DNA from 2 places in the Mesorhizobium sp. M0292 genome. Region 2 is predicted to be linked to the other one. Evidence: predicted binding sites of a transcription regulator. Region 2 holds the regulator's gene; the other holds the start of a gene.
What was found. The regulator HrcA, encoded in region 2, represses chaperone genes, less so after heat shock. The targets are predictions, from matches to a motif close to GTTAGCACTCNCNNNNNGNGAGTGCTAAC.
Positions count from the first base shown of each region.

Region 1: groES (co-chaperone GroES) is a predicted target of HrcA. The motif match lies at 12,986-13,014, and genes of this name have one in related genera.

Region 1 is NZ_JAMYSB010000036.1:13,892-29,195, reverse strand. Features, by position in the region: gene NKI96_RS30845 (acyl-homoserine-lactone synthase) at 1-307, opposite strand, end outside; gene NKI96_RS30840 (LuxR family transcriptional regulator) at 400-1,125, opposite strand; gene panC (pantoate--beta-alanine ligase) at 1,219-2,082, opposite strand; gene panB (3-methyl-2-oxobutanoate hydroxymethyltransferase) at 2,079-2,939, opposite strand; gene NKI96_RS30825 (NUDIX hydrolase) at 3,102-4,070, shown strand; gene nadA (quinolinate synthase NadA) at 4,138-5,112, shown strand; gene NKI96_RS30815 (L-aspartate oxidase) at 5,109-6,653, shown strand; gene nadC (carboxylating nicotinate-nucleotide diphosphorylase) at 6,650-7,504, shown strand; gene bioB (biotin synthase BioB) at 7,597-8,610, shown strand; gene NKI96_RS30800 (8-amino-7-oxononanoate synthase) at 8,607-9,758, shown strand; gene bioD (dethiobiotin synthase) at 9,755-10,390, shown strand; gene NKI96_RS30790 (adenosylmethionine--8-amino-7-oxononanoate transaminase) at 10,390-11,655, shown strand; gene bioZ (3-oxopimeloyl-[acyl-carrier-protein] synthase BioZ) at 11,652-12,635, shown strand; gene groES (co-chaperone GroES) at 13,067-13,363, shown strand; gene groL (chaperonin GroEL) at 13,427-15,091, shown strand.
Region 2 is NZ_JAMYSB010000007.1:29,302-44,605, reverse strand. Features, by position in the region: gene NKI96_RS13245 (thiol-disulfide oxidoreductase DCC family protein) at 1-142, shown strand, start outside; gene NKI96_RS13240 (hypothetical protein) at 206-460, shown strand; gene NKI96_RS13235 (RidA family protein) at 423-884, opposite strand; gene NKI96_RS13230 (YciI family protein) at 1,120-1,488, shown strand; gene NKI96_RS13225 (RNA polymerase sigma factor) at 1,496-2,740, shown strand; gene NKI96_RS13220 (glutathione S-transferase family protein) at 2,750-3,376, opposite strand; gene cysK (cysteine synthase A) at 3,577-4,551, opposite strand; gene NKI96_RS13210 (LysE family translocator) at 4,729-5,346, opposite strand; gene NKI96_RS13205 (hypothetical protein) at 5,526-6,431, shown strand; gene NKI96_RS13200 (PQQ-dependent sugar dehydrogenase) at 6,456-7,805, opposite strand; gene NKI96_RS13195 (hypothetical protein) at 7,911-8,111, opposite strand; gene hrcA (heat-inducible transcriptional repressor HrcA) at 8,148-9,233, opposite strand; gene rph (ribonuclease PH) at 9,382-10,098, shown strand; gene NKI96_RS13180 (VOC family protein) at 10,289-10,699, shown strand; gene rdgB (RdgB/HAM1 family non-canonical purine NTP pyrophosphatase) at 10,699-11,346, shown strand; gene hemW (radical SAM family heme chaperone HemW) at 11,346-12,503, shown strand; gene NKI96_RS13165 (hypothetical protein) at 12,572-12,943, shown strand; partial or broken gene NKI96_RS13160 (low molecular weight protein tyrosine phosphatase family protein) at 12,947-13,269, shown strand; gene NKI96_RS13155 (hypothetical protein) at 13,383-13,571, opposite strand; gene NKI96_RS13150 (hypothetical protein) at 13,579-13,764, opposite strand; gene rsmI (16S rRNA (cytidine(1402)-2'-O)-methyltransferase) at 13,937-14,845, shown strand; gene NKI96_RS13140 (YraN family protein) at 14,838-15,215, shown strand.

The DNA of each region.
Region 1 (15,304 bases), on a different contig from region 2:
GACTGCTCTCCCATATGTCGGTGGTCGAGGGCACGACGTCAGCACCCAGCAGCACCGGGAAGGTGTCGCGCAACATTGTGGGTCCGGTGCTGGGCAAAAGACGCACGCAACCGCGAATTCGCCAGTCGGATCCTTTGAGGAGCAGATAGACAGGCTTGAGAGCATCAAACGGATCGGATTCCATCTGGTCTTCGGTATCAACTTCCCAATCGAGCCTTTCCTTGAACACCCGAAACCTGAGCCCGTGCATCTCTTTGAGCTCGCCTGCAAAATCACTGTAAAAGTCTGGTGCTATCAGTTGCATCATGGTCGCCTCCATGTGGGATGTGTTCCCGCCATCGAAGGGCAAAGCTGACAGCGATGCAGCCTGTAGAGGTTTACAGGTATCGTGGCTGAGAATCAGGATCTCGTCAGGCCGGAGGCAGCCATTCGTGCAACGGCTTGGTTGATCGTTCGAACGCCAAACTTTGCCTTGGCGTTTTCCAGATGAAAGGTCACGGTGCGCTTTGAGACGCCGAGAAGCTGGCTAGTATCCCAAGCCGACTTGCCGCGCGCCGCCCATTTCAGACACTCGAACTCCCGCGGGGTGAGCGTTACACCATCCACCACGCGATGATCGGCGAGCCTTCGCCGGACATGGATATGAAAGTTGATGGCCACCAGCTGCAATGCTTTTTCGTAACGTGCCAGTGACCGCAACAGAGGCGGACGGGACTCGTCGGAAGCAAAGGTCAGGGCAGCAAACCGGCCGAGATGATCATGCATGGACATCGTCAGGCCGCCGCAGATGCCAAACTCAGCCGCACTCTCTAGAATTTGTTGCTGCGAATTCGGCAGACCGTGCCGAGCGCGATCCACACCCCAATCGAATGTATCCCAGCCTTGCAGCCCGCGCAGGATGACCGGATCGAGACTGTGGTACCGCTGTTGCAGATAACGTGACGTCCAGGATGAAGGATAGTTTGAAATCAATTGGGGGGCGTCGCCGGAGGCTGACGGGTAGGTGAAATAGGCGAATAGCGGGAAGTCGAAGCCGGCTGCAGCGGAGGCCATTGCCTCACAGAGATCGGCAGCATCAACACTTGCAGACAGTTGCTCGACGAAGTTCTCAAACACGCGATGCATGTGTCCTGTGCGTAACCTCCGTAACGCTCAATGCTAGGCAGAGACCTTGTTTTAGATGATCCCGGACGAATACGGCGCGTGCCGAGAACGTGGCTAATCTGTTGAACCAATCCGAAATAGTCTGACGTTGTCTATGAGCCGTGTGCCGCCGAGCCAGGCGGCGGCAAGCAACCGTGCCGGTCGATCGAGGCTTGTTATCGGGTGCAGATCTGCCTCATCGCGAAGTTCCAGGTATTCGACCTCGCGATAGCCTGCAGCCAGAATTGCTGCGCGAGATTCTGCAAGCGTTGGCAGGATGGGTGAGCCGCGCTGAAGCCGCTCAGCCGTCTTGAGCAGGACCGATGATAGCTTGGGAGCAACAGCGCGTTCCGCTGGCGAGAGCCGCACATTGCGCGATGATAACGCAAGACCGTCGGCTTCGCGGACTGTCGGACAGGCAACAATGGTGATTGGAATATCCAGATCCCGGGCCATGCGCCTGACCAGGTGAATTTGCTGAAAGTCCTTTTCGCCAAAGAAGCCGAAGTCAGCGCTGGTCTGCAGGAAGAGCTTGGCGACGACGGTCGCCACGCCGTCGAAATGCCCCGGCCGGAATGTACCGCACAGGCCTTCGCTGACACCGCAAACCGAAACGGTGGTGGCGAAGCCCGCCGGATACATCTCCTCTGCATCTGGCGCATAAAGCAGGTGCGCGCCAACCGGTGCCAGTTTGGCGGCATCCTCGTCCTCGGTGCGGGGATACGCGGCAAGATCGGCCTGGCTGTTGAATTGCTTCGGGTTGACGAAGAGCGTCACTATCACACGGTCTGCCTTCTCGAGTGCAGCGCGCACCAGGCTGAGATGGCCCTCATGCAGGACGCCCATCGTTGGCACCAGGGCTATCCTCACACCTTCGCAGCGCCATGCGGCGACGCTTTCGCGAAGCTGGTCAACGCTCCTGACGATCGGCACGCTCACGCTGCTTCTCCGCTCTTGGTGGCGTCCGTGTCGGCGGGCTTGGGCGCATCGGCAAACACGTGCTCTGCGGCGGGAAACTGGCGCTCCTTCACCTCGCGCGCATAGGAAGCGATCGCAGCCGCAGCCGCCTCCCGGAGTTCAGCATAGCGCTTGACGAACTTGGGCCGGAAGTCGCCGAAGAGGCCCAGCATGCCGTCGACGACGAGAATCTGGCCGTCACAGGCTGCCGAGGCACCGATGCCAATGGTCGGGGTCGCCACCTCCTTGGTGATCCGGCGGGCGAGCGCCTCAGGAACCTTCTCCAGGACGACCGCAAAGGCGCCCGCTTCGCCCACCGCAATTGCGTCGCGCCTGATGCGCTCGGCATCCCCGCCCCTGCCCTGTACGCGGTAGCCACCGATGGTGTTGATGGCCTGCGGCGTCAATCCGACATGGGCCATGACGGGCACGCCGCGTGCGGCGAGGAAGCCGATCGTCTCTGCCATCGCTTCGCCGCCTTCGAGCTTGACGGCCGTGCAGCCGGTCTCGGCCATGACGCGCGCGGCATTGCGGAAAGCCTGCTCTGGGCTTTCCTCGTAGGAACCGAACGGCAGGTCGACCACCATCAGCGCCTGCTTGATGCCACGGCGCACCGCCTGGCCGTGCGTGATCATCATCTCCAGCGTGACACCGAGCGTCGAGGGCAGGCCGTGGAGAACCATGCCGACGCTGTCGCCGACGAGCACCACATCACAATGGGGATCGACAAGCCGGGCGACTGGGGTGGTGTAGGCGGTAAGGCAGACGAGCGGCGTCCCACCTTTGCGCGAACGAATATCCGGCGGTGTGATCGCCCTGGTGTCACCATAAGCGCTCATGGGACCCTCCTTCCCCTACGTTACCAGCTGCGGCTGTCGCCTTTGGCACATTTTTGTGCAGGTGCGAAGAGCAAAAAAATGGCCATGCAGCTGCGGGGTGTTGACGTGCCAATTGGCACGCTTACACTAAATCGATTAAGGTGCCCCCGAGTTGGCCAAATAATGGACGATCAGGCAATAGGACTCAGGAAAGACAGAGCCGCCGGCAAGGCCGACAACGTCAAAGTGGACTTGATCGCCTTTGTGGTCGCCGTAAACGGCAGTCAACCCTGTGTCCTCACCATCGGCCAGGCGGACACCTTGCCCTCCGGTCCCTTTGCGCTTGAGCACCGATCGCTGCAATCCGGCTTGAGGGGGTGGGTCGAGCAGCAAACCGGCCATCGGCTGGGGTACATTGAGCAACTCTACACGTTCGCGGATCGGGATCGCATCGGCGCCGAGCGCCAGCAGCGCGTCATCTCCATCAGCTATCTCGCATTGACGCGCAAGGAACAGGCAGCGGGCTCGCCCAAGTGCGGATGGCAGAGTTGGTATGAATATTTTCCATGGGAGGACCACCGCTCCGGCACGCCTGCGGTCGTGCTGGACGTTCTGCGGCCGCGCCTGATCGAATGGGCAAACGGGGTTGGCGATTCGGCCACGCGACGTGAACGCTGGCAGCGGGCGACGATAGCCTTTGGCTTCGACGACCGCCTTTGGAACGAGGAACTCACGCTTCAACGCTATGAGTTAGTCTACGAAGCAGGCCTGGTCCAAGAGGCCGTAAGAGGGCGGGACGCAGGACCCCCGCCGCTGGTGCCCAGCAAGTCCATGGTCGCCGATCATCGCCGCATCGTGGCGACCGGCATTGCGCGGCTGCGCTCCAAGATCAAATACCGCCCAGTCGTCTTTGAGCTGATGCCGCCGGTCTTCACGCTTTTGCAGCTGCAGCGAACCGTGGAGGCGCTCGCCGGCAGGCTCATCCACAAGCCGAACTTTCGCCGACTGATCGAACAGCAGGAGCTGGTCGAGGAGACCGGAGAGGCCACCACTGAGACCGGCGGCCGGCCAGCGAAGCTTTTCCGTTTCCGCCACGCCGTTCTCGACGATAGGCTCATCGCCGGGACAAAATTGCCGCTGGCGCGGGGTTGACATCCCTTATACTCACAGCAAGTATATGCTGGTTATTTTCAGTTAGAGTATAAGCGGGAGGGGGTCGATGGGCGCCATGCTGCCTACGGCCGCGTTGCTCTACGAGCGCGTCCGACGAGTGATCCCGCCGATTGAATGGCCGGCTTTCGCCGAGGATATCGAGGCGATCCTTGCGCTGAAGCGCGAGCGCAACGCGATCATCCTGGCGCACAATTATCAGACGCCCGAGATCTTCCACTGCGTGGCCGACATCGTCGGCGACAGCTTGGCACTAGCCCGCACGGCTGCGACGGTCGAGGCGCAAGTCATCGTGCTGGCCGGCGTCCATTTCATGGCCGAAACGGCCAAGCTCCTCAATCCGGGCAAGACCGTGCTCATTCCGGATCTCAGCGCCGGTTGCTCGTTGGCGGACTCAATCACGGCAGAAGACGTGCGCTTGATGCGCCAGCGTTATCCCGGCGTTCCGATCATCACTTATGTAAATACGTCCGCCGAAGTGAAGGCCGAGTCGGATATCTGCTGTACATCCGGCAACGCCAAGGCGGTCGTCGAATCCCTTGGGGTTCTCCGGGTGATCATGTTGCCGGACGAATATCTGGCCCAGAATATCGCCGCTCAGACAGATGTGCAGATCATCGCCTGGAAAGGGCGTTGCGAGGTGCATGAGCGCTTTACACCGGCCGACATCCGCGAGTTGCGCGAAAGCCATCCCGGCGTGGTCGTGCTCGCCCATCCCGAATGCCCGCCCGACGTCGTGGCTGAAGCAGATTTTTCCGGCTCGACGGCTGCCATGTCCGACTATGTCGAAAGGCAAAGGCCGCCACGTGTCGTGCTGATGACGGAATGCTCAATGAGCGACAACGTCGCGTTAGCGCACCCAGAGGTCGAGTTCATCCGGCCCTGCAATTTGTGCCCGCATATGAAGCGGATCACGCTTGCCAACATCCGCACGGCGCTCGAGCAGAACCACCATGTCGTAACCGTCGAACCCGGGATCGCCGGGCGCGCGCGGCTAGCGGTCGAACGGATGCTGGCAGTTTGAGCGCCGACCTCCGCAGCTTCTTCGGGCGGCCCATCATCATCGGCGGCGGCATCGCCGGACTGATGACCGCGCTTCAACTGTCGCCGGAGCCGGTGCTTCTTCTGTCAAGGTCGCTGCTGGGAGCTGACAACTCGAGCACCTGGGCCCAGGGGGGCCTGGCTGCAAGTTTCGGCGAAGACGACGATCCGGCAATGCACCTGGCCGATACGATTGCCGCCGGGGATGGTCTCTGCGACAGAGACGTGGCGAGCCGCATCCTCCAAGCCGCGCCCAAGGCCATAGAGGGGCTTGCGGGCTTTGGGGTTCGCTTTGACCGCAGGCCGGAAGGATCACTGTGCCTCGGATTGGAGGCCGCACACAGCCGACGTCGCATCGTTCATGCGCATGGGGACGGCACCGGGCGTGAGATCATGCGTGCGCTGATCGCGGCTGTGCGTTCCACTCCGTCGATAGTTGTCGTGGAGGGCGTGGAAGCGCGCCGGCTCGCAGTGCGAGAGAATGCGATCCGAGGCGTCTGGGCGAGCTGTTCGATCGCACCTTTCTTCTTCGGCTCACGGCGGGTGGTTCTCGCCACCGGTGGCATCGGGGGACTGTTTCTCGACACCACGAACCCTTGGGGCAGTTGCGGACAAGGCCTTGCGCTTGCGGCCCGCGCTGGAGCTGTCCTAGCCGACCTCGAATTCATTCAGTTCCACCCGACCGCGCTTGACGGCCCAGAACGCCCTATGGCGCTGGTCAGCGAGGCTGTGCGAGGCGAAGGTGCTGCCCTGATCGATGAAACCGGCCAGGCTTTTCTCCAGAGCGTGCCCGGGGCGGAACTTGCGCCTCGCGATGTCTTGGCCCGCGCCGTGTGGAACCATCTTGCGGACGGCCACCATGTTTTTCTCGATGCCCGACAACGGCCAGGCCCGGCATTCGCTCGACATTTCCCGACAATCGCATCAGCCTGCCTTGGAGCGGGCATCAATCCCGCGCGCGATCTCATCCCCATTCGTCCGGCCCAACACTACCACATGGGTGGCGTTGCCGTGGACAGCTCGGGCAGGACCTCCGTCAAGGGGCTGTGGGCCTGCGGCGAAGTCGCTTCGACAGGACTGCATGGCGCCAACAGGCTCGCCAGCAATTCCTTGACGGAGGCAATCGTGTGCGCCCGCTGGGTCGCTGAAAGCGTCGCCGGAACGCCTGCGCGCAGAACAAGGCCTGCGTTTGCGAACGTTTACCCACCGCCCGCTCCGATAGCCGTGCGCGTTTTTCTGTCGCGCGCACTCGGCATCGTCCGGGATGGTCAAGCGTTGAAAGCAGCCGCGCGTGCCTTATTGCCGCTCGCCGAAAGCAAGGGTGCGGTCTCGGATCCGGCGGCTGTCGGGCTAATGATTGCTGTTGCCGCCTTGTTGCGCGAAGAAAGCCGCGGCGCTCATTACCGGACAGATTTTCCTCATCATGCGACTGCCGCCCGACGGTCCGAAATCACGCTCGAAGCCGCCTTGGCGGCTGCGCGGGAACTCGGACACTCGCCAAGCTCCGAAGGTGCAAAGGGATGATGCTCTCACCGCTCCCCACGGTCCTGCTTGAGCCGCTTGTACGGGCATCTCTTCTTGAAGACCTTGGCAGAGCCGGCGACTTGACCACGGACGCCATCGTCCCGAAGGAATGCCAAGCGGGAACCGTGTTGGTGGCGCGACAGTCCGGAGTTGTCGCCGGCATCGATCTGGCGATGCTCGCTTTCGGCTTGATTGATCCTGGTGTCGAAATCTCCGTGGAGCGGGCAGACGGCTGCAATGTCGTGGATGGAGAGGTCATTGCATCAGTGGTTGGCCCGGCCCGGGCCATTCTCACAGCCGAAAGGACGGCACTCAATTTTTTGTGCCATCTGAGCGGCATCGCCACAGCAACGGCATCGATGGTCGCTGCGGTTCGTGGATATGGCGCGAAGATCGTCTGCACCCGCAAGACGACGCCCGGATTGCGGGCAGTCGAAAAGTATGCCGTGCGCGCAGGTGGCGGGTCCAATCACCGCTTCGGCCTGGACGATGCAATTTTGATCAAGGACAACCACATCGCCATCGCAGGCGGCGTCCGGCCAGCGCTCGAGCGAGCACGAAGAGCGGCCGGTCATCTCGTCAAGATCGAAGTCGAGGTCGATACTCTGGCCCAGTTGGAGGAGGTACTTGGCTTCGCTCCCGATGCGGTTCTGCTCGACAACATGTCCCTCCCCGATCTTCGCCGCGCCGTCGCAATGGTCGGTGGCCGCGCTATCACCGAGGCTTCTGGCGGGATCACGTCGCATACAGCGCGAGCGGTTGCCGCGACCGGCGTTGATCTGATTTCGGTCGGCCGACTCATCCACAGCGCGCCGATCCTGGATATCGGCCTCGACCATCGGGGCTCATGATTGTCTGAGTAACGAACAGGATTGGGTCAACTGTCCTTTCCGATCATCATAGTCAGATAGCAAAGACCCGCAAGACAGACCGGAGGAACAGCATGGAGATGCAAACGGCAAGTTCAACGCAGACACCGCCACAGGCCAAATCTCTTGACCCCCCTGACCCTGGAGCGTGGACCTTGGAGAAGGCTCAGGCACTTTACCATGCCCCCTTCAACAATCTCCTCTTCCTGGCGCAAACGGTGCACCGCCAGAATTTCGATCCAAACAAGGTCCAGCTCAGCCGGCTGCTCAGCATCAAGACCGGAGGATGCCCGGAGGATTGTGGCTATTGCAGCCAGTCGGCGCGTCACGAAACCGGGTTGGAGGCGTCCAAGCTGATGGATGTCAGGCGCGTCATCGCCGAAGCGACCAAGGCGCGTGATGCCGGCGCCACCCGTTATTGCATGGGCGCGGCCTGGCGAAACCCCAAGGCGCGCGACATGGATGCGGTGGTGGCGATGGTCGAAGGCGTCAAGGCGCTGGGCCTGGAGACCTGCATGACACTCGGCATGCTCGATCTTGAGCAAGCCGCTCGACTGAAGCAGGCGGGCCTCGACTACTACAACCACAACATCGATACGTCAGAACGCTACTATAGCGAGATCATCGGTACGCGGAGCTTTGCCGAGCGGCTCGAGACGCTTGACCACGTTCGCAAATCCGGCATCAAGGTCTGCTGTGGAGGCATTGTCGGCATGGGCGAGGAGCCGGTGGACCGGATCGACATGCTGGTGACGCTGGCCAATCTGCCGGAACATCCGCAAAGCGTTCCGATCAACATGCTGATCCCGATCGCCGGTACGCCGCTTGCAGACGCCAAGCCCATTGAGCCGATCGAATTCGTGCGCGTGATCGCGCTGGCGCGCATCATGATGCCGAAATCGCATGTCCGTCTGTCCGCCGGCCGCACCGCGATGACTGACGAGATGCAGGCGCTGTGCTTTTTTGCCGGCGCCAACTCGATCTTCTTCGGCGACACGCTGCTGACGGCGGACAATCCCGGTGAGGACAAGGATACCCTGCTGTTCCGGCGCCTTGGCATCGATCCGATGGAACTCGAGGCGCAATGAACGGGGCGCCGCTTGCCCGTTATGATGCGACCTTGCAGGGGCTAGCGCGCAAGGACCGGCTGCGGACGCTTTCGCCCCGCGCCGGGCTGGACTTCTCGTCGAACGACTATCTCGGGCTGGCCGCGTCCAGAAGACTTGGCGATGCGGTTGTGGCGGCGATTGCGCGGGGCACGCCGGTTGGCGCCACCGGGTCGCGGCTGTTGCGCGGCAATGCACCGGAACACGAGCAGCTCGAGGCAGACGCGGCGGCATTCTTTGGAGCCGACCGCGCGCTGTTCTTCGGCAGCGGCTACATCGCCAACTTCGCTCTGCTGAGCGCCCTGCCGCAGAAGGGCGATCTTTTGGTTGTCGATGAGCTCGCCCATGCCAGCATGCATGAGGGTGCGCAGGCCGGGCGCGCACAGTTCGTGCTGGCCGCGCACAACGACGCCACCGCTGTCGAGGATGCGATTACACGTTGGCGCGTCGCAGGCGGCATGGGATGCGTCTGGATCGCGGTGGAAAGCCTTTACAGCATGGATGGCGACTGCGCGCCTTTGGAGAGCCTGGTCGCACTTGCCGATCGGCACGGCGCATTCATCGTCATTGATGAGGCGCATGCCACCGGCGTCTGGGGACCGGATGGCCGGGGGCTTGCCGCCGCTTTCGAGGGCCGCGACAACATCATAGCGCTCCACACCTGCGGCAAGGCGCTCGGCGCATCTGGTGGGCTCGTCACCGGGCCGAGGGCACTGTGCGAATATCTGATCAACCGTTGCCGGCCATTCATCTACGCAACCGCGCCATCGCCACTGATGGCGGTCGTGGCGCGCGAGGCACTCGCAATGCTCGCCGACGAGCCTATGCGGCGTGTTCAGCTGCATGAACGCGTCGCCAGCGCCGGCCGGTTGGTCAATCGCTGGGGTGTGACACCAAGTGGCTCTCAGATCCAGCCCTTAGTAATCGGCGATGTCAGGCGCACCATGGCAGTGGCGGCGCGCCTGCAGGCCCGCGGCTTCGACATACGCGGCGTTCGTCCTCCGACCGTGCCCGAGGGCACGTCGCGGCTGCGCATCTCACTGACGCTCAATATTGGCGAAGCCGACTTTTCCGCCATGGTCGAGGCGCTGGTCGAGGTGTTGGCCGAAACATCACCGGAGGCGATATGACCCAACGCATCGTCATCACCGGAACGGATACCGGAGTTGGCAAGACCGTGTTTGCGGCTGGGCTCGCCGGTTTGCTGGACGGCTTTTACTGGAAACCGGTGCAATCGGGCCTCGACGGCGAGACCGACAGCGAGGTTGTCGCGCGGCTTGCCGGCTTGCCCTCAGAGCGCGTGCTGCCGGAAGCCTACCGCTTGCGGAGCCCGCTGTCGCCGCATCGTTCGGCCGAGATCGACGGCGTGGCGATCAAGGCTGCCGATCTTGCTTTTCCCGTCCTACCGACGGCGCTCGTCATCGAAGGCTCCGGCGGCCTAATGGTGCCGCTCAACCGGCGCACAAGGTTAATCGACATCTTCGCTGAATGGCGGCTGCCCGTTATTCTGTGCGCCCGCACCACACTCGGCACCATCAACCACACCTTGCTATCGGTCGAGGCGCTCCGCGCCCGCTCCATCCCGTTGGCGGGCATCGCTTTCATCGGCGATGAGATGGCCGATACGCAACGGACCATCGTGGAATTCAGCGGTGCCCCGCAGCTCGGCAGGCTGCCGCACCTCGATGTGCTGACGGGCAAAACACTGAGGGACGCAATGGTTGCCGGCTTCGCCTTCGCCTCGATTACTGGAGGTGACTGATGTCGCAGTCTCATGTGTGGCATCCCTTCACCCAGCACGCACTCGAGCCTGCGATCCCAGAAATCGTCCTGACTGAGGGCGCCTATCTCCACAGGGCCGACGGCGCCCGCATCCTGGACGCCATCTCCTCCTGGTGGGTCGTCACACATGGCCACCGCCATCCCCGCATCATGAAGGCAATCGAGACAACCGCGTCGAGCCTCGACCAGATTATCTTTGCGGGCTTCACGCACGAGCCGGCAGAGCGCTTGGCCAAGGCGCTTGTCGGCCTCGCTCCCGCTGGACTCGACTGGGTGTTCTATTCCGACAGTGGCTCGACCTCAGTCGAAGTCGCGCTGAAGATGGCGCTCGGTTATTTCCGCAACATCGGCGCGCCGCGCTCGCGCATCGTCGTCATGGAGCACAGCTATCATGGTGACACGATTGGAACGATGAGCGTCGGTGCGCGTGGCGTGTTCAACGCCGCCTATGAACCCTTGCTGTTCGAGGTCGACATCATCCCCTTTCCGGCCGCGGGGCACGAGCAGGAGACGCTGGATCGTTTCGAGGCTGTGACCCGCGATCGACGAGCCGCAGCCTTGATCGTCGAGCCGCTGGTGCTGGGCGCCGGCGGCATGCTGATGTATCCAGCATCGGTTCTGGCCGAATTGAAGAAGATCACTGAGGCCTCCGGCTCGCTGCTGATCGCCGACGAGGTGATGACCGGCTGGGGACGCACCGGAACCATGTTCGCCTGCGAGCAGGCATCGATTTCTCCAGATATCCTGTGCACCTCCAAAGGCTTGACCGGCGGCACCATCCCGCTGGCCGTAACGCTTGTCACCGATGCCATCTTCCGGGCGCACTATTCCGAGGACCGGAAGAAGACGTTTTTCCATTCGAGCTCCTACACCGCCAATCCGATTGCCTGTGCGGCAGCACTCGCCAATGTCGAGATCTGGCGCGACGAGCCAGTGGCCGGGCGGATCACGGCCTTGAGCGTGATGCAGGCCGTCGGGCTGCAACGCTTTCGGGACAATCCATATTTTGTCGACTGTCGAGCCACGGGAACGATCGCGGCGCTCGACCTGCGAACCGGTTCAGCAGGTTATCTCGCCGAGATTGGTCCGAAGCTGCGCGCTTTCTTCCTCGAGCGCGGCCTGCTTGTGCGCCCGCTCGGCAATGTCCTCTACCTTCTGCCACCCTATTGCATCGCAGGCGACGAGCTCGAACGACTCTATGACGCCATCGAGGAGGCTGGGGAACGCTTCGGGTCAAGGCCATGAGCAAGTCGTCGCGCATTCTCGGACTTGGCCATCACGTGCCTGGGCGCAAGGTGGCCAATGCCGAGATCGAGAGCAATCTCGGCCTCGAGCCGGGCTGGATCGAAAGGCGTACCGGAATCCGTTCGCGCTTCTGGGCAACGGACGAAGACACGCTGTCGGGTCTTGCCACCCGGGCTGGCGACATGGCGCTGGTGAACGCCGGTATTGCGCGCCACGACATCGGTCTGCTGTTGCTTGCCACCTCGACGCCCGACCATCTTCTGCCGCCAAGCGCGCCGCTGGTCGCACACAAGCTTGGCCTTGGCCGCGCAGGCGCGGTCGATCTGACCGGCGCCTGCGCCGGCTTCATCTATGCGCTCATGTTTGCGGACGGGTTCACCCGCCTGCATGGCAAACCAGCGCTGGTCATCGCCGCCAACATCCTCAGCCGCCGCATCAATCCAGCCGAGCGCGCGAGCTCAGCCTTGTTCGCCGATGCCGCCGGCGCCCTGGTGATCGGTCAGTGCGATGATGCTGATCGGGGCATTCTCGGTGCCTCGGTAGCTTCGGACGGCTCGCGCTACGGGCTGATCCAGATTCCCGCAGGAGGAAGCAACACGCCGTTCCATGGCGACCTCGACCTCGGGCAGACCCGGATGACGATGACCGACGGGCCCGAAGTGTTCGCAAAGGCCGTCGAGATGATGACCGATTGCTCGACAGCCGCGCTAGCCACTGCGGGAGTGCGGCCACACAATGTCGGCCGGTTTGTGCCGCATCAGGCCAATACTCGGATTTTCGGCGCGGTCGGAAGAAACCTCGGCATTGCGGACCAAGCAATTGTCAAGACGATTGCCGAATACGGCAACTCTTCGGCCGCGACGGTCCCGCTGTCGCTCTCGCTCGCCAACCAGATGAAGCCATTCCAGCCAGGAGAGAAAATCCTTCTGGCGGCGGCGGGTGCGGGTCTCAGCGGCGGCGCTCTCGTGGTTGGAATCTAGCCGGCCGGCTCACGCGCGCAGGATTGGTCATGAATGGCAATAGGAGCAACAGAACCAATGCCAAAAAATGGCCTTCTGAAGCTCGACATGACCAAGCTGACGCAGCACGACCCGTGCGAGCCTCTGGATGAGTTCAAATGCAACACCCGTTGCACCAATCGTACCATCTGAATAAAGCTCAATTACAAAGGGTGATCCGCCCCATATATGTCGGATACCCGACATTGTTCACATAAAAGGCTCGATGCTTACACGCTCTTTGCTGGCTGCTCTTTGCTGTCTTCTCTTTTCTCTTTGCTCTTTGCTCTTCCGTCTTGACTAGCAGGAGCCTGCGGCTTATCTATTGCCGCGTTAGCACTCGCTTCGGCTGAGTGCTAGGCATGCTCCGGCAACGGAGCACCGTTCAACATCCGCACCAAGGAAATCCAAAAATGGCAAAGTCGAATTTCCGGCCGCTGCATGACCGCGTGGTCGTACGCCGGGTCGAATCCGAATCCAAGACCGCCGGCGGGATCATCATCCCGGATACGGCGAAGGAAAAGCCGCAGGAAGGCGAGATCATCGCCGTCGGCTCCGGCGCTCGCGACGAAGCCGGCAAGCTGGTCCCGCTGGACGTCAAGGCCGGCGACCGCATCCTGTTCGGCAAGTGGTCGGGCACCGAAGTCAAGCTCAATGGCGAAGACCTTCTGATCATGAAGGAATCCGACATTATGGGCATCATCGGCTGATTATCGGCCTCACCGTCAACTGAATTTCGGGCTTGATCGCAAGCCCCTGCCAGGAGCTAAAAAATGGCTGCCAAAGACGTAAAATTCTCCCGCGACGCGCGCGAGCGCATGCTTCACGGCATCAACATCCTCGCCGACGCGGTGAAGGTGACCCTCGGTCCCAAGGGCCGCAACGTCGTCATCGATAAGTCGTTCGGCGCACCGCGCATCACCAAGGACGGCGTCACCGTCGCCAAGGAAATCGAACTTTCCGACAAGTTCGAAAACATGGGCGCGCAGATGATCCGCGAAGTTGCTTCGAAGACCAACGACATCGCCGGTGATGGCACCACGACCGCGACCGTTCTGGCGCAGTCGATCGTCCAGGAAGGTAACAAGGCGGTTGCCGCCGGCATGAACCCGATGGACCTGAAGCGCGGCATCGACCTGGCCGTGACCGAAGTCGTCGCGGCTCTCGGCAACGCTGCCAAGAAGATCAAGACCTCCGAGGAAGTTGCCCAGGTCGGCACGATCGCCGGCAATGGCGACGAGTCGGTCGGCAAGATGATCGCCGAAGCGATGCAGAAGGTCGGCAATGAAGGCGTCATCACGGTTGAAGAAGCCAAGACCGCCGAGACCGAGCTGGAAGTCGTCGAAGGCATGCAGTTCGACCGCGGCTATCTCTCGCCCTACTTCGTCACCAACGCCGACAAGATGGTTGCCGAGCTCGAGGACGTCTACATCCTCCTGCACGAGAAGAAGCTGTCCAACCTCCAGGCCATGCTGCCGGTTCTCGAAGCCGTCGTGCAGACCTCCAAGCCGCTGCTCATCATCTCGGAAGACGTCGAAGGCGAGGCTCTGGCCACGCTGGTCGTCAACAAGCTGCGCGGTGGCCTGAAGATCGCCGCCGTCAAGGCGCCGGGCTTCGGTGATCGCCGCAAGGCCATGCTGGAAGACATCGCCATCCTCACCGGTGGCCAGGTCATTTCGGAAGACCTCGGCATCAAGCTCGAGAATGTCGGCCTCAACATGCTCGGCCGCGCCAAGAAGGTGTCGATCTCCAAGGAGAACACCACCATTGTCGACGGCGCCGGCAAGAAGGACGAGATCCAGGGCCGCGTTGCCCAGATCAAGCAGCAGATCGAAGAGACCACGTCGGATTACGACAAGGAGAAGCTGCAGGAACGTCTGGCGAAGCTCGCCGGCGGCGTTGCGGTGATCCGCGTCGGCGGCGCGACGGAAGTCGAAGTCAAGGAAAAGAAGGACCGCGTCGATGACGCCCTCAACGCGACCCGTGCGGCCGTGGAAGAAGGCATCGTTGCAGGCGGCGGCGTCGCACTGCTGCGCGCTTCGGCCAACATCAAGGTCACCGGCGTCAATGCCGACCAGGCTGCCGGCATCAACATCGTTCGCCGTGCACTGCAGGCTCCGGCCCGTCAGATCGCTTCGAACGCAGGTGCGGAAGCTTCGATCGTTGCCGGCAAGATCCTCGACAACAAGGGCGCGACCTACGGCTACAACGCCCAGACCGGCGAATATGGCGACATGATCGCCATGGGTATCGTCGATCCGGTCAAGGTCGTTCGCACTGCCCTCCAGGACGCGGCCTCGGTCGCCGGCCTGCTCGTCACCACCGAAGCCATGATCGCGGAGGCTCCGAAGAAGGAGTCAGCTGGCGGCGGCATGCCTGGCGGCATGGGCGGCGGCGGTATGGGCGGCATGGGCGGGATGGGCGGTATGGATTTTTAATCCAGCCCCTATCAACTTACAGCGGACGGGGCGGCAGCAATGCCGCCCTTTCCTTGTGTGCCGAACATGATCGAAACCCTGGAGTGCGTCCCGAGGATCTCGTTCGAGCCTCACCGCATGGTCGAGAATTAGGATCTTGTCCGATCGAGCAATTCGCGGGCTCAACCTGGTCAAACCGGCGCCCCCTACGAACTGCCCGATCCTTGAGGATTC
Region 2 (15,304 bases):
GGCGAAGGCCCTGCTGCTCATCCCGCGCCCCTTGCGTGACTGGCTCTACGAACGCATCGCCAAAAACCGCTACGCCATGTTCGGCCGCAAGGACAGTTGCGAGATCCTGTCCGCCGCGATACGTGCGCGCGTGATCGGCTAATCGCCTGTCACCCAAAAGTGACCTCGGTTCCGGGAAAACGACATACGCAAAAAGAGCGGCGCCATGAGGCTTCTGGTCGTTGGCGGCTATGGCATTTTCGGCGGCCGCATCATGCAATTGCTGGAGAGCGAGCCACGCCTAATCCTGCTCGTCGCCGGGCGCTCACTGGCCAAAGCCGAGGCCTGGTGCAAAACCCGCACCGGCGCGGCGCCGCCGCTCGTGCCGACGCGCTTCGATCGCAACGGCGACGTCGCGCAAGGCCGGCCTGTTCGTTCGCGCCTCAGTCCGGCAGCGCCGCGACGGCGACGATCTCGATGACGATGTCTGCCTGGGCAAGCGCTGCGACGCCGATTACCTCCGAAGGCGGCGGATTGTTGTCGCTGCAATGCTTCGGACAATGCTCGGCGAAAAACGCGTCCAGCACGTCGAGACGAAAATTAGGCGAGCTGAGGACGCCGCCGTCGGGAAATGGCCCTTTGACGAAAAAGGTCAGCCTGATGAGATGGTCGAGCCCGCTGCCAAGTTCTTCCAGATCCGATTTGATGTTGCCGAGAACTTCCCGCCACTGCGCCGCGGCATCGCCGGCGAAGCCGCCACCCTTCTTGCCGGCCGGATCGTAGTCAGCCGATGTCGCGGTGTTGCCGCAGAGATAGACGGTGCCTTTCGCACCGCTGACGACCGTGCCTTTGCCCCATGGCATCAACCGGCTGTTCTTGAATTTCTTGTGGGTCACGAGTTCCATTCTCTTCTCCCACGCCTCGTGTGACGTGCCCGCCAACGACAGAGGATAGTGCTGTGCGGAGCCACGGCCAGTCCGCTGCCGGTCATCCGCCAGCAGACGAAGGAACATCTGGTCCTTGCGAAATCTCCTGGCGGAGGCGAAAGTTTTTTCTGAAGCCTGTCGAAATCGGCCGCCGCCGCGCGACATACGTCTGGCCCCGCTAGGACGCGGCCTTCGAAACCACGGGAGAAGACCCATGCGATACATGCTTTTGATCAACAGCGACGAAGCCGCGCAGGCGAACACGCCAATCGAGAAGGCTCAGCAGATGAGCGCAGCATATGCCGCCTATACCGAAGCGTTGAAGAAATCCGGCGCATGGCTCGCCGGCGAACGGTTGCGCCCGACCCAGGCGACCACCTCGGTGCGGATCACAGACGGCAAGACCAACGTGATCGACGGCCCCTATGCCGACACCAAGGAGCAGCTTGCCGGCTTCTACATGATCGAGGCGGCCGATATCGATACCGCCATCGACTGGGCGGCGCGCTGTCCGGCGGCGAGCGCCGGCACGGTCGAGTTGCGGCCGATCTGGGAAATGGCCGACTACATGCCCAAGAAATGAAACCGTGATGGACAATCGCCCGGAGATCGCGCGGGCGGCGGCCGAAGCGGCCGCCCGGCAGAGTTACGGCAAGCTGGTCGCCTGGCTAGCGGCGCGCACCCGCGACGTGGCCGGCGCCGAGGACGCGCTGGCCGAGGCCTTTGCCGCGGCGCTGGAGCGCTGGCCACAGACCGGCGTGCCTGAGAAGCCTGAGGCATGGCTGCTGGCCGTCGCGCGCCGCCGTGGTGTCGATGCGGTGCGCCGTCGGCTGACCAGCGAGGCGAGCCGCGACCATCTCAAGCTGATGGCCGAGGAGATGGAGGCGAGCATGGAAGACGAAGACCTGCCCGACGAACGTCTCAGGCTGATGTTTGCCTGTGCGCATCCGGCAATCGAAGCCAGCGTGCGGGCGCCGCTGATCCTGCAAACGGTTCTGGGTTTCGACGCGGCGACGATCGCCTCGGCCTTCCTGGTTTCGCCGGCGACGATGGGCCAGCGTCTGGTGCGCGCCAAGAGCCGCATCCGCGAGATCGGCATTCCGTTCCGCGTGCCGGATCGCGCCGAACTCGGCGAGCGGCTGGGAACGGTGCTGGAAGCGATCTACGCGGCTTTCGCCGAAGGCTGGACCGACCCGGCAGGGACCGAGACGAGAGCGCGCAATCTGGCGACCGAAGGCATCTGGCTCGGGCGGCTGGTGGCATCGCTGATGCCGGACGAACCGGAAGCGCTCGGCCTGCTGGCGCTGATGCTGTTTGCCGAGGCGCGCCGCCCGGCGCGGCGCGATGCGGCTGGAGATTATGTGCCGCTCGCCGAACAGGATTGCCGTCTTTGGGATCACGCGCTGATCGACGAAGCCGAGGCGCTGCTGGGCCACGCCGCCACCATGGGCGTCATCGGCCGCTACCAGCTCGAAGCGGCGGTACAATCGGTGCATGCGACGCGGCGACGGACCGGCCAAACCGATTGGGCGGCGATCCGTAACTTCTACGATGCGCTGTCGGCGATATCAGGCTCGCCGGTGATTTCGATCAACCGCGCCGTGGCGATTGCCGAGGCCGAAGGGGCGGCGGCAGGACTGGCGGCGCTCTACGTGCTGGGCGACGACAAGCGGCTCAACGACTATCAGCCCTATTGGGCCGCTCGCGCCGGCCTGCTGGCCAGGCTCGGCAATGCGGCGCAAGCGGTCGAAGCCTATGACCGGGCGATCGGCCTTGAACGCGACCCCGCCGTGCGCCGCTTCCTGCAGGCGAAACGGGCGATCCTGCGAAATTGAAGCGTCCGTTCAGGCCGGCCACATCTCATGCGTGGTGTTGAGCCGTTTCATCAGCGGATGCGCGCGCAGCGCCGACCATAAGCGTTCGATGTTCGGCCAGTCGGCTCGCGCCTTGTCCATATCGGGGTGCCAGGCCACCAGCATGACGAGGTAGACGTCGGCCAGCGACATCGCGTCGCCGACCAGCCAGCCGCGCCCCTCGAGGGCTGCATCGACAATGGCGAAGCCGCGGTCCATCTCGGCAATGGCTGCCTGCTTGACGGCTTTCTTGCCGTCGGCATCGGTGGTGTAGCGATGGGCATAGTAGAGGCGCAGGATGGCGGGGTAGAGCACCGATGACATGAACGCCATCCAGCGCAGGAAACCGGCGCGATCCGGCGATCCGGCGGCCGGCGCCAGACCCGCCTCCGGATGGCGCTCGGCAAGCAGGATGCAGATCGCCGCCGATTCGGTTATCGATTGACCGTTGGGCAAGGTCAGCACCGGAACCTGGTTCAACGGGCTGATGTCGAGGAAAGCCGGGTCCGGCGGATCCTTCTTCGGCACGTCGATCTGGTCGAATTGCGCGTTTGCCAGCGCCAATGCGGCCTCGACGACAAAACCGCCGCTGCCTGGGCGCGTGTAAAGCTTGTACATGTGATTCTCCCCCTGCCCGCGCGAAGCAGGCCGGGGCGATTTGACCCTGAAGCCGCCTCCCGCTCAAGCCGGTGGCGGACGCCACGGCCGGGTTTTCTGCGGTCCAGCCATGAGACTTCCGATGTCGGAGGGACAGCACCCCCCGATGCCCGGCAGGGCAGAGGGGGGTGCGAAGGATCGCCGCCTATCCAGTTAAGACGTTAAGCCCCCAGCCCGTCGAACAGGATCGTCGACAGATAGCGCTCGGCGAAGGACGGGATGATCACCACTAGGTTCTTGCCCTTGTTCTCCGGCCGCGACCCGACGGCGATGGCGGCCTGCAGGGCAGCGCCCGACGAGATGCCGACCGGCACGCCTTCAAGGCGGGCGACGAGGCGGGCGTTGGCGACCGAATCCTCGTTGGAGACCTTGACGATCTCGTCATAGATCGAGGTGTCGAGGATCTTGGGCGCAAAGCCGGCGCCGATGCCCTGGATCTTGTGCGGGCCGGGCTGGCCGCCCGACAGCACCGGCGAGGCCTCCGGCTCGACGGCGACGACATGCACCGAGGGCTTGCGTTGCTTCAGCACCTGGCCGACGCCGGTGATCGTGCCGCCGGTACCGATGCCGGCGACGAAGATGTCGACCCCGCCATCGGTGTCGTTCCAGATCTCCTCAGCGGTGGTGCGGCGGTGGATCTCCGGGTTGGCCGGGTTTTCGAACTGCTGCGGGATGACGGCGTCGGGCAAGGTGGCGGCCAGCTCGTCCGCCTTGGCGATGGCGCCCTTCATGCCTTTCGGCCCTTCCGTCAGCACCAGTTCGGCGCCGAGCAGCGCCAGCATCTTGCGGCGCTCCACCGACATGGTTTCGGGCATGGTCAGGATCAGCTTGTAGCCCTTGGCGGCAGCGGCGAAGGCGAGCGCGATACCGGTATTCCCGGAGGTCGGCTCGATCAGCGTCGTCTTGCCGGGTTTGATCCGGCCCGACGCTTCCAGCGCCTCGATCATCGAAACGCCGATGCGGTCCTTGACCGAGGCGATCGGATTGAAGAATTCGAGCTTGGCAAGAAGGTTGGCAACGACGCCCTTCTCCTTGGCGAACTTGTCGAGCCGCACCAGCGGCGTGTCGCCGATCGTCTCGGTGATCGAGTTGTAGACACGGCCGCGGCCGGGCACGCGCGCGGAAGGCTTGTTCATTGGTTTCGCTCCCAAATCAGATCAGGCAATTGGCGTCGGCGGACAGAATAAGGCTTTCGCCCGCGCAAGATAGGCTGCCGGCCGAAAATATCGAGTGGGCCGCTTGCTGAAAACGCTTGCCTTCCGAAGCCGCATTTCCGGATGGACCGATCGGCGGAATGAATTGCCTGAACCGATCTACTGACGTGCGGCAATGGCTGCGGCCGCGCCCACCATGAAGCCAGCGGCGGTGCGGTTCAGCGCCTTCAGCGCGCGCGGCGATTTCAGGAACCAGCGCGCCTTGGCGGCCAGCGCCAGATAGGGCACAAGCACCACGAAGAGCACGATAACGGTGAGCGCGACCAGGATGCCGTAGTCGGCGAGCGTGATGGTCTTCAGGTCGACGATGGTCGGCGTGATGGCGAGGTAGAAGATCATCGTCTTCGGGTTGCCCAGCGTGACGGTGAGGCCGGCAAGGAAGCTCGATACCAGGCCGCCCTTGCCTTTCCTGGCCTCGACAGTCTCGGGCGTGATCCCGGCCGTCCAGAAACGCCAGCCGAGGAAGGCGAGATAGGCGACGCCCAGCCATTTGATGACGAGAAACACCATGCCGAAGCTTTGCGCGACAAAGGCAAGGCCGAGCACCACCGCGGTGAGATAAATGAGGTCGCCGAGCATCAGGCCGAACGACATCGCCAGCGACGAGCGGAAGCCGGATCCGAGCGCCCGCGCCACAAGCGCGGTGACGCCGGGGCCGGGAATGGCGGCGGCGATGCCCAGCGCAGCACTATAGGCAAGGAAGCCGGTGAGGGTCATGACGGTCGCACCTCGTGAAACGACTCTGATGCCATGAAAAGCCTGCAACGGCAAAACGGATTCGATTGCGCCAAGCAGGACATGAAAGCCGGTCATCATCGCCTGAAAGCGAGAGATGGTTCACTTACGCCTCGAAGGCGGTCGGCTATCTCGCATGGCTCCGAACGGCAGGAGCACCCATGTTAGCCAAAAGACTTCACATCCAGCTTATGAAGTGGATGCCCAACAACTATTCCGAAGCACGCGGTCACGTCCACGAGCTGGAATGGTATCTGTGGTTCGAGGGGCGTCAGGCTTTCAGCCTGTTCGACAAGGGCGATAGCGATGTCGTTCCGCAGACTGGATATTTTACCGACAGCCGGGACCCTGGCGCTCACCCCATTCGTCCGATGATCTATCCGCTGGTAGTCAACAACCGGTTCAAGGTGCGACTGGTGGCGATGGAGCGTGACGGACCGCAAAAGATAGACCCCGACGACACCGCCAAAGGCGAATTCTACATCGACCTCGACACCAAATATCCGCCGGTCTCCGACTGGCGCATCATCCCTGCCGATCCGCGCAGTACCGACCTCAACGTGGAAGCGTCGTTCCAGCTGCAATGGCTGGACTATGTCGATACCGCCGAGATTGCCGAGGATGGCCCGCCACGCATCATCGACAAGTCCAACTATCCCTATCCGTGGGGCGCCAATGTGATGGTGTTCGAGCACTGGCTCGGGCTTGGCCGCAAGGCGCCGCTCAAACTCATCGACCCGAACCGCGCATCGCGCCGCGAATACTGGATGATCAATGGCAATGCGGCCCGGCGCATGGTGCAGGACCTCTATCGCTTCAACGTCAACCAGCTTGGCGTCGCCAACGACACCATCAGCAGTGTTTACGTGCCGAAGCTCAATGCCGGCCACGTCACGGTGACGCTTTACGAACACGATTTCAGCGACGGCCGCTTCGCGCAAGGGGCGAAGAAGTCCTTCGGCTCGGTCGGCCTCTTCAATCTCAGGGATACCGGTTTTGATGACCGCGTCTCATCGGCCGAGGTGATCCATACCTATCCCAAGGTGATCCATCGGGACGTGCATTAGGGCCGGATTGCGCTGTTCGCCGGCTCAGGATGGGCCATCGACATGGGTGATGCGCCAGATGGTGCCGTTGCCATCCTCGGTTACGATAAGCGCGCCGTCCTTGGCCACCGCGACGCCGACCGGCCGGCCCCAGACGGCGTCGTCGGAGAGGACGAAGCCGGTGATGAAATCCTGGTACTCGCCGGTCGGCTTGCCGTCGCTGAATCTCAGCCGCACCACCTTGTAGCCGGTCCTCATACCACGGTTCCAGGAGCCGTGCAGGGCGACGAAGGCGTCACCCTTGTACTCTGCCGGGAAATTGCCGCCGTCATAGAAGGCGATGTTGAGCGGCGCCGAATGCGCCTGCATCAGCACGTCGGGCACGGTGACCGAGCCGGCGAGGTCTGGGCGCGCGCCCTCGTGACGCGGGTCCTCGTTGGCGCCGATATAATACCAGGGCCAGCCATAGAAGGCGCCGTCCTTGACTGAGGTGGCATATTCGAACGGCACATCGTCGCCGAGACCGTCGCGCTCGTTGACGACACACCACAGCGCGCCGGTGGCCGGCTGCACGGTCATGCCCGAGCAATTGCGCAGGCCGGTAGCGAGGATGCGGCCATTCTTGCCGTCGGGGCCGAAGGCCAGCACGTCGGCACGGCCATCCTCGGAACCCCAGGTGGCGCCGAGTGGCTGTGATTTTGCCCAGGCGTCAAGGCCGCCCTTCGGTGCCTTCTGCATGCCCTCCGCGACGTTCGATCCGGAGCCGACCGAGAGATACAGCGTCTTCCCGTCCGGCGAGAAGGCGATATCGCGGGTCCAGTGGCCGCCGGTAGGGATGTCGGAGACAATCGTCTCCGGTTCGCCGGAGGCTTTAAGGTCGCCGTCGCGGTAGGCGTAGCGGACCACGCTGTCGTTGTTGGCGACGTAGACCCATTGCGGCTTGTCGCCAGGCGGGTAGAAGGCGATGCCATAGGGCTGGTTGAGATTGTCGGCAAAAATGCCCTCTTCGGCCGGCTTCGCGCTACCCTTGGCCAGCCGATAGACGCGGATCTGGTTGGCGTCACTGTCGGCGACGAACAGGTCGCCGTTCGGCGCCACGCGCACGACCCGCGGATTGGAAATGCCGGAAGCAACCAGTTCGGCCGAAAACCCAGGCGGCAGGACGGGCTTCGCGCCCTCGGGCCGATCGCCGAGGCCGGCGCTGTTGGAGGCGGATCCGGTGATGTTGGGTCTTTTCAGATCATCCGGCCTAATCAGCCGGCGCACACCTGGCTTGTCGGCCTTCCAGTCGCCGAAAGCGTCCTTGCCGGTCAGCAGCAGTTGATCAGCCTGCTGGGCGAAGGCGCTGGTGGCCAGAAGCAGGGCAAGGCCTGCGAAGCCGGCAATCCGGATCATGCTGTTCTCCTCGAACTCGCGCCGTCGGCGCGTCACGACAAGGGAGATATTGTGCGGCCGCCGCAAAAGAGAAGCGTGCGCGCGCAGATTCGACGAGAGAACCGCTCAACTTTCCTCTTCGACGTCCAGATCGTCGTCGAGACGCTTTTCCAATTCGACAAGATCTTCCGGCAGCGGCAATCCCATGGCGCGCATTTCGCGCAGTTTTTCGCGCAGCTGCTCCTGGATTTCGTGCTCGTCCTCCGGCTGGTTGACCATTTCTTCGAGCAGCATGCTGATCTGGGCCTTGAACGATTCAAGCGCCATTCTGCGCCCTCCTTTACGGTGATCACGGCTTCGGAATTATCTTAACATCCGGGTAATCAATTGGGCCGTGTAGTCGACCATCGGCACGATGCGGGCATAATTCAGCCTGGTCGGGCCGATGACGCCGAGCGCGCCGACGACGCGGGCGTCCTTGTCGCGGTAAGGTGCCACGACCAGCGACGAGCCGGAGAGCGAGAACAGCTTGTTTTCCGAGCCGATGAAGATCCGCACGCCGGGGCCGTCCTCGGCGAGGTCGAGCAGCTGGATCAGCCCGTCCTGCGTCTCCAGATCCTCGAACAGGTGGCGCAGCAATTCGATATCGGCCTGGGCGGTGACGTTTTCGAGTAAATTGGCGCGGCCGCGCACGATAAGGCGCGCCGGCAGGCCGCTGTCGGCGCCGGCCCACACCGCCAGGCCTTTCTCGACCAGGTCCTGCGACAACGTGTCCAGCGCTGCCCTGGTCTCGTCCTTGATGCGGGCGATCTCGATGCGCGCCTCGGCGAGCGTGCGGCCCCTGATATGGGCGTTGAGGAAGTTGGAGGCCTCGTGCAGCTGCGAGACGGTGATGCCGGCCGGCAGGTCGACGACGCGGTTCTCGACATCGCCATTCTGCGACACCATCACCGCCAGCGCCTTGGTCGGCTCGAGCTGGATGAACTCGATGTGCTTCAGCGCCACCTCGTTCTTGGTGGCGAGCACCAGGCCGGCGCCGCGCGACATGCCCGACAGCATCTGGCTGGCCTCGGTCAGCATGTGTTCCAGCGTCGCGCCCGAGCCGGAGGCGCGCACCTGCGCCTCGATGACCCGGCGTTCCTCGTCGGAGAGATCGCCAAGCTCCATGAAGGCATCGACGAAGAAGCGCAGGCCGGTCTGGGTCGGCAGGCGCCCGGCCGAGATGTGCGGGGCATAGATCAGGCCGAGATGCTCGAGGTCGCTCATCACGTTGCGGATGGTGGCCGGCGACAGCGACGACGGCAGGATGCGCGACAGGCTGCGCGATCCCACAGGCTCACCGTCCTTCAAATAGGATTCGACGATGCGCCTAAAAATGTCGCGCGAACGCATGTCGAGCGATTGCAGCGCGGGCGCCAGCAGACTGGGTTCGGTGACTGCCTTGGTCATTCGAGCCAAAAACCTCCGGCCCAAGGATATAGACTTCCATCGCTCCCGCGCAACCCGGCGTCTATATGGGGCCTTTTCCTTTGCGCCATGGGCTGCATGCGTCTACAAGCCGCCGACGCAACCGTAAAAAGAACAGAAAGAGGCCTCGATGCGCCCTTCCAAACGCCAAGCCGACGAAATGCGCGCCATCTCCTTCGAGCGCGGCGTCTCCAAACACGCCGAGGGCTCGTGCCTGGTGAAATTCGGCGACACGCATGTGTTGTGCACGGCGAGCCTGGAGGAAAAGGTGCCGGGCTGGATGCGCAATTCCGGCAAGGGCTGGGTGACGGCGGAATACGGCATGCTGCCGCGTTCGACCGGCGAGCGCATGCGCCGTGAAGCCTCGGCCGGCAAGCAAGGCGGCCGCACGCTGGAAATCCAGCGGCTGATCGGCCGCTCCTTGCGCGCCGTTGTCGACCTGCAGGCACTGGGCGAACAGCAGATCACCGTCGACTGCGACGTCATCCAGGCCGATGGCGGCACCCGCACGGCCTCGATCACCGGCGGCTGGGTGGCGCTCTACGATTGCCTGCGCTGGATGGAAGCGCGGCAGATGGCCAGTGTTGCCAAGGTGCTGAAGGACCATGTCGCGGCAATTTCCTGCGGCATCCATGACGGCCAGCCGGTCATCGACCTCGACTACATCGAGGATTCATCTGCCGGCACCGACGCCAATTTCGTCATGACCGGCAAGGGCGGCATCGTCGAGATCCAGGGCACCGCCGAGGGCGAGCCTTTCTCGGAAGGGCAGTTCGCGGAGCTGATGGGCCTTGCCAAGAAGGGCATTCAGCGGCTGGTGAGCTTGCAGCAGATGGCTGTGGCTTGATTGAATTTAACGTGATGACGTCGGCGATCCTTCACACCCCCCTCTGGCCTGCCGGCCATCTCCCCCGCAAGGGGGGAGATCAGAGGTCGCTACCGTTTTCGCCAACCATCAACGTTGAGACGCCGCCAGCGGAACTGCCAATCTCCCCCCTTGCGGGGGGGATGCCCGGCAGGGCAGAGGGGGGTGCCTGATGCAACCCTCCGCTATTCTTGAGTCAGCGCTTTACGTCACGGATCTCGCCGCTGCCGAAGCCTTCTACTCCAACGTCCTCGGCCTCCCTCTCCTCGGCAAGGTCGACGGCCGCCATCTCTTCTTCCGCTGCGGCCCGGGCGTGCTGCTCATCTTCAACGCCGAAGCCACCAAAATCCCGCCGGCGCCCGATGCGCGGCTGAAAGTGCCGCCGCATGGCACGGTCGGCGAGGGCCATCTCTGCTTTGCCGCAAGTGAGGATGAACTCGCACAGTGGAAGGCGCAACTTGAGGCGAAAAACATCGCCATCGAAAGCGAATTCGAATGGCCGCAGGGCGGGCGCTCGATCTACATACGCGACCCCTCGGGCAATTCGATCGAATTCGCCGAGCCAAGGATCTGGGGCCTTTGATGCATTCTCTCGATGGAAAGAAGATCGTCGTTGCCAGCCACAATGAAGGCAAGCTGCGCGAATTCGCCGATTTGATGGGTCCGTTCGGCTTCGAGGCGAAGTCGGCCAAGGACTACGGCCTGCCGGAACCGGAGGAGACCGGCACCACCTTCGAGGAAAACGCCTACATCAAGGCCTTCGCCGCGGCTAAGGCGACCGGCCTGCCGGCGCTGTCGGACGATTCGGGCCTGTGCGTCGACGCGCTCGACGGCGCCCCCGGCGTCTACACCGCCAATTGGGCCGAAGCTCCCGATGGCAGCCGCGACTTCGGGATGGCCATGCAGCGCACCGAAGTGGCCTTGCAGGAGGTCGGCGCCGCCAAGCCAGCGCAGCGCAAGGGGCGGTTCGTCGCCGTCATCTGCCTGGCCTTCCCCAATGGCGAGGCTGAATATTATCGCGGCGAAGCTGAGGGAACGCTGGTGTGGCCGCCGCGCGGCGAACTGGGCTTCGGCTACGACCCGGTGTTTTTGCCCGACGGTTTCGACAAGACGTTCGGCGAGATGAGCGCTGAGGAAAAACACGGCTGGAAGCCCGGTCAGCCGACGGCGCTGTCGCACCGCGCCCGCGCCTTCCAGAAATTCGCCCGCGCCAGGTTAGGCTCAGCTTAATGTCGCTGGACCGCAGCCCGGGCTTCGGGGTCTACATCCATTGGCCGTTCTGCGCCGCCAAATGCCCGTATTGCGACTTCAACAGCCATGTCCGTCACCAGCCGGTCGACCAGGAGCGCTTTGCCCGCGCCTTCGAGAACGAGCTGAAGACCATGAGCGAGCGGACCGGGCCGCGCGAAGTGACCAGTATCTTTCTCGGCGGCGGCACACCGTCGCTGATGCAGCCGCAGACGGTGGCGGCGGTGCTGGACGCCGTGGCGAAGAACTGGACGGTGCCCGACGGCATCGAGGTGACGCTGGAAGCCAATCCGTCCTCGGTCGAGGCCGAGCGATTTCGCGGCTACCGCGCCGCCGGCGTCAACCGTGTGTCGCTCGGCGTGCAGGCGCTGAACGACAAGGATCTGCGCTTCCTCGGCCGGCTGCACAATGTCGACGAGGCGCTGCATGCAATTGGCCTGGCACGGGACATATTCCCAAGACTTTCCTTCGACCTGATCTACGCCCGCCCCGGCCAGACGCTGGATGACTGGCAGGCGGAGCTCGAACAGGCGATCGGCCATGCCGCCGACCATCTGTCGCTCTACCAGCTGACCATCGAGGAAGGCACGCCGTTCCATGCCCTTCATGCGGCGAACAAATTCATCATCCCCGATAATGACCGGGCCGCCGATCTCTATGCGCTGACGCAGGAGATCACCGCAGCGCATGGCCTGCCGGCCTATGAGATTTCCAACCACGCCAGGCCGGGCGCCGAGAGCCGGCACAATCTGACCTATTGGCGCTATGGCGAATATGTCGGCGTCGGACCGGGCGCGCATGGCCGCTTTATCGAGAACGGCCACCGCACCGTGACGATCGCCGAGCGGATGCCGGAGACCTGGGCCAATCTGGTGGAGGCCAGGGGCCATGGCGTCACCGGCGGCGAGATCCTGACGCGCTCCGAAGAGGCCGACGAGTTCCTGCTGATGGGGCTGAGGTTGGCCGAAGGCATCGACCTTTCCCGCTACGAGGCGTTTTCCGGGCGCGGCCTGTCGAGCGCCCGGCTGACCGTGCTGCAGGATGAGGGGCTGGTGGCGCCGATCGGCAATGCCAGGCTACGCGCCACGCCAGCCGGCATGATCGTGCTCGATGCCGTGGTGGCGGATTTGGCGCGGTGAGCCCACAGGGCAAATGGCCGGGCTGTTGGACGATTTATCGGCTTGAGCAAGGATGTTAGAAAGTCGACTTGTTGAACCGCTGGCGTGCCAGCGCCGCATCCGAGGTGACTCCTGCGATGACGTTCCTGATCCACGAGACCTTGATGACATTGAACACGGATGATGTGTTCGAGTTTGGATTGACCGAAATCTTGAGATCTCCAGAGCAAGACGACCTCTTTGAGGCTCAGGCGATTTTCATCAGGAACGCAACGGTCACATCGAAACTAAAATTGACCCACTTGAGCGAATTCAGCGTTGTCCTCAGTTTCATAACATATATTGGAAATAAGCTTCGCGGAATCGCCAAGGATGAGTTGCTCGAGTTTGATCTGAATGGACTCACATTTGATCAGTACATCCCTCTCAGCAAAAATCTGCGTAAGATCTGGGATGAGTAGTCGGTGAAGAACGTCCTGTTCGTCTGCAGCCAGAACCGCTTGCGCAGCCCGACCGCCGAGCAGGTGTTCTCCAAACGTAGGGATATCGAGGTCGAGTCGGCCGGCACCAATCACGATGCAGACACGCCGCTGACGCATGAACTGGTCGCCTGGGCCGACATCGTCTTCGTGATGGAAAAAGCGCACCGCACCAAGCTGCAGAAGAATTCAAGGAGAGCCTGAAGAAGGCCCGCGTCATCTGCCTCGACATCCCGGATGACTACGGATCCATGGATCCGGAGTTGATCGACCTTCTGAAGGCACGGGCTTCGCGATATCTCGATTGAACTATGGGGGCTTCGTAACCACGCGTTCGTCATCCTCGAGTCTGCGCCGCGTCGCTTCGCTCCTTGCTCGCCCGTGATGACGAAGTGAGGGTGGTCCTCGCCAATCGCGAAGGTCAAGCGTCGTGCTTGAAGCGGCGCTTGCCGCGGTGTTTCTCGGCATGCGCCTCTCCGGTCCGGGCGGGCTTGGCGTCGCTCTTGTCCCGGCGGACGCTGTTCTGGTCGTTCATCGGATGCGGCGGCGCGCCTTCGCGGGCGCTCTTCGTTTCAAGACGGGTGATGAAGATATCGAAACGATTGGGCATCGTACGGTCAGTGCTCCGTCGTGCTGTCCGGTTTGTTGTCCGAAAGCCTGACATTCGTCGGCAAGGCGGTGGCCGTCCGACTGGCCAGGCCGGTGTCGCTTTCGGCGAGCGCACGCTTGCCCTTTCGCGCAGTGAAGCGCTTGCGCTCGGCATAATAGGGCTCGAAAACGTCCTGCAATTCCAGGCTGTCCATCCTGTCCTCCTCCTCAAGAGACTCAGGTATTCAATCCGCCAGCCACGCTTTCGTTCCCCACTGTGGCAAAGACATGGCCGCCGGGTTACATCGGCGTCAGGTTTGGCCCGACGTTCGGGAGTTTTGCAACCCGGCGCGCGCCATGCCAAACAGGGCGAAATGGAGAGACCCGGTGACCGGCGAGAAACGCAGCTATGTGATCGGGCAGACCGAGGTCGCAGTCCGGCCGCTGGCGCCGGCGCTGTATCTGGTGGCGACGCCGATCGGCAACCTCTCCGACATCACGCTGCGCGCCTTGGAAACGCTGGCTGCCGCCGACATAGTCGCCTGCGAGGACACCCGCGTCTCACGCGTGCTGCTCGACCGCTACGGCATCCGCAGGCGCACAACCGCCTATCACGAACACAATGCCGGCGAGGCGGGACCGAAGCTGATCGCAGCACTCGAGGCCGGGCAGAGCGTGGCGCTGATTTCGGATGCCGGCACGCCGCTGATCTCCGACCCAGGCTACCGGCTGGTCGGCGAAGCGCTGGAGCACGGCCTGCGCGTGGTGCCGATCCCCGGCCCATCGGCGCCGCTGGCGGCGCTGACTGCGTCGGGCCTGCCGTCCGACGCCTTCCTGTTTGCGGGGTTTTTGCCGGTGAAATCTGGGCAGCGGCTGACCAGGCTGGAGACCTTCAAGACGGTGCCGGCAACGCTGATCTTCTTCGAGTCGCCACGCCGGCTGGCCGATACGCTGCTTGCGATGGTCGAGGCGCTGGGTGGTGGGCGCAAGGCCGCCATCGGCCGCGAGCTGACCAAGACTTTTGAAGAGATGCGGACGGGAACGCTGCAGGCGCTGGCCGACCACTATGCGGCGGCTGACACGCCGAAGGGCGAGATCGTCATCTGCGTCGGGCCCGCCGAGATCAAGGCCGACCAACCCGCCGACATCGACAGGCTGCTGCTGTCGCTGGCCGCCGAAATGCCGGCGTCCAAGGCGGCGGCGGAAGCGGCGAAGATGACAGGCGGGCAGAAGCAGTCGCTCTACCGCCGGCTGCTGGAACTCAGGGATGCGGTTGGAGAAGGCGAAGGTGGCTGAGCGCCCGGCCGCCAGCCGCCAAAAAGCCTATCGGCGCGGCCATCGCGGCGAGTGGCTGGCGGCGGCGGCGCTGATGCTGAAAGGTTATCGCATCCTCGCCCGCCGGCATCGCACCCGCTTCGGCGAGATCGACCTGATCGCCAGGCGCGGCGACCTGGTGCTGTTCGTCGAGGTCAAGGCGCGGCGCACGCTGATGGAAGCGATGGAGGCGATTGGCCACGAATCGGAGCGCCGCATCGAGGGCGCGGCCGACATCTGGCTGTCGCGCCAACCGGATTATGGCAGATTGTCGATGCGCTTCGACATGATCGCGGTGCTGCCCTGGCGCTGGCCTGTGCATGTCGAGAACGCGTTTTATGGGAGGAGTTAGCGGCCTTTACCCTCCCCCTTGTGGGGAGGGTCGGTGAGCAAGCGACGCGTCGTTGGCGAAACGGGGCGGGGGTGTGGCGCCGACCCCCA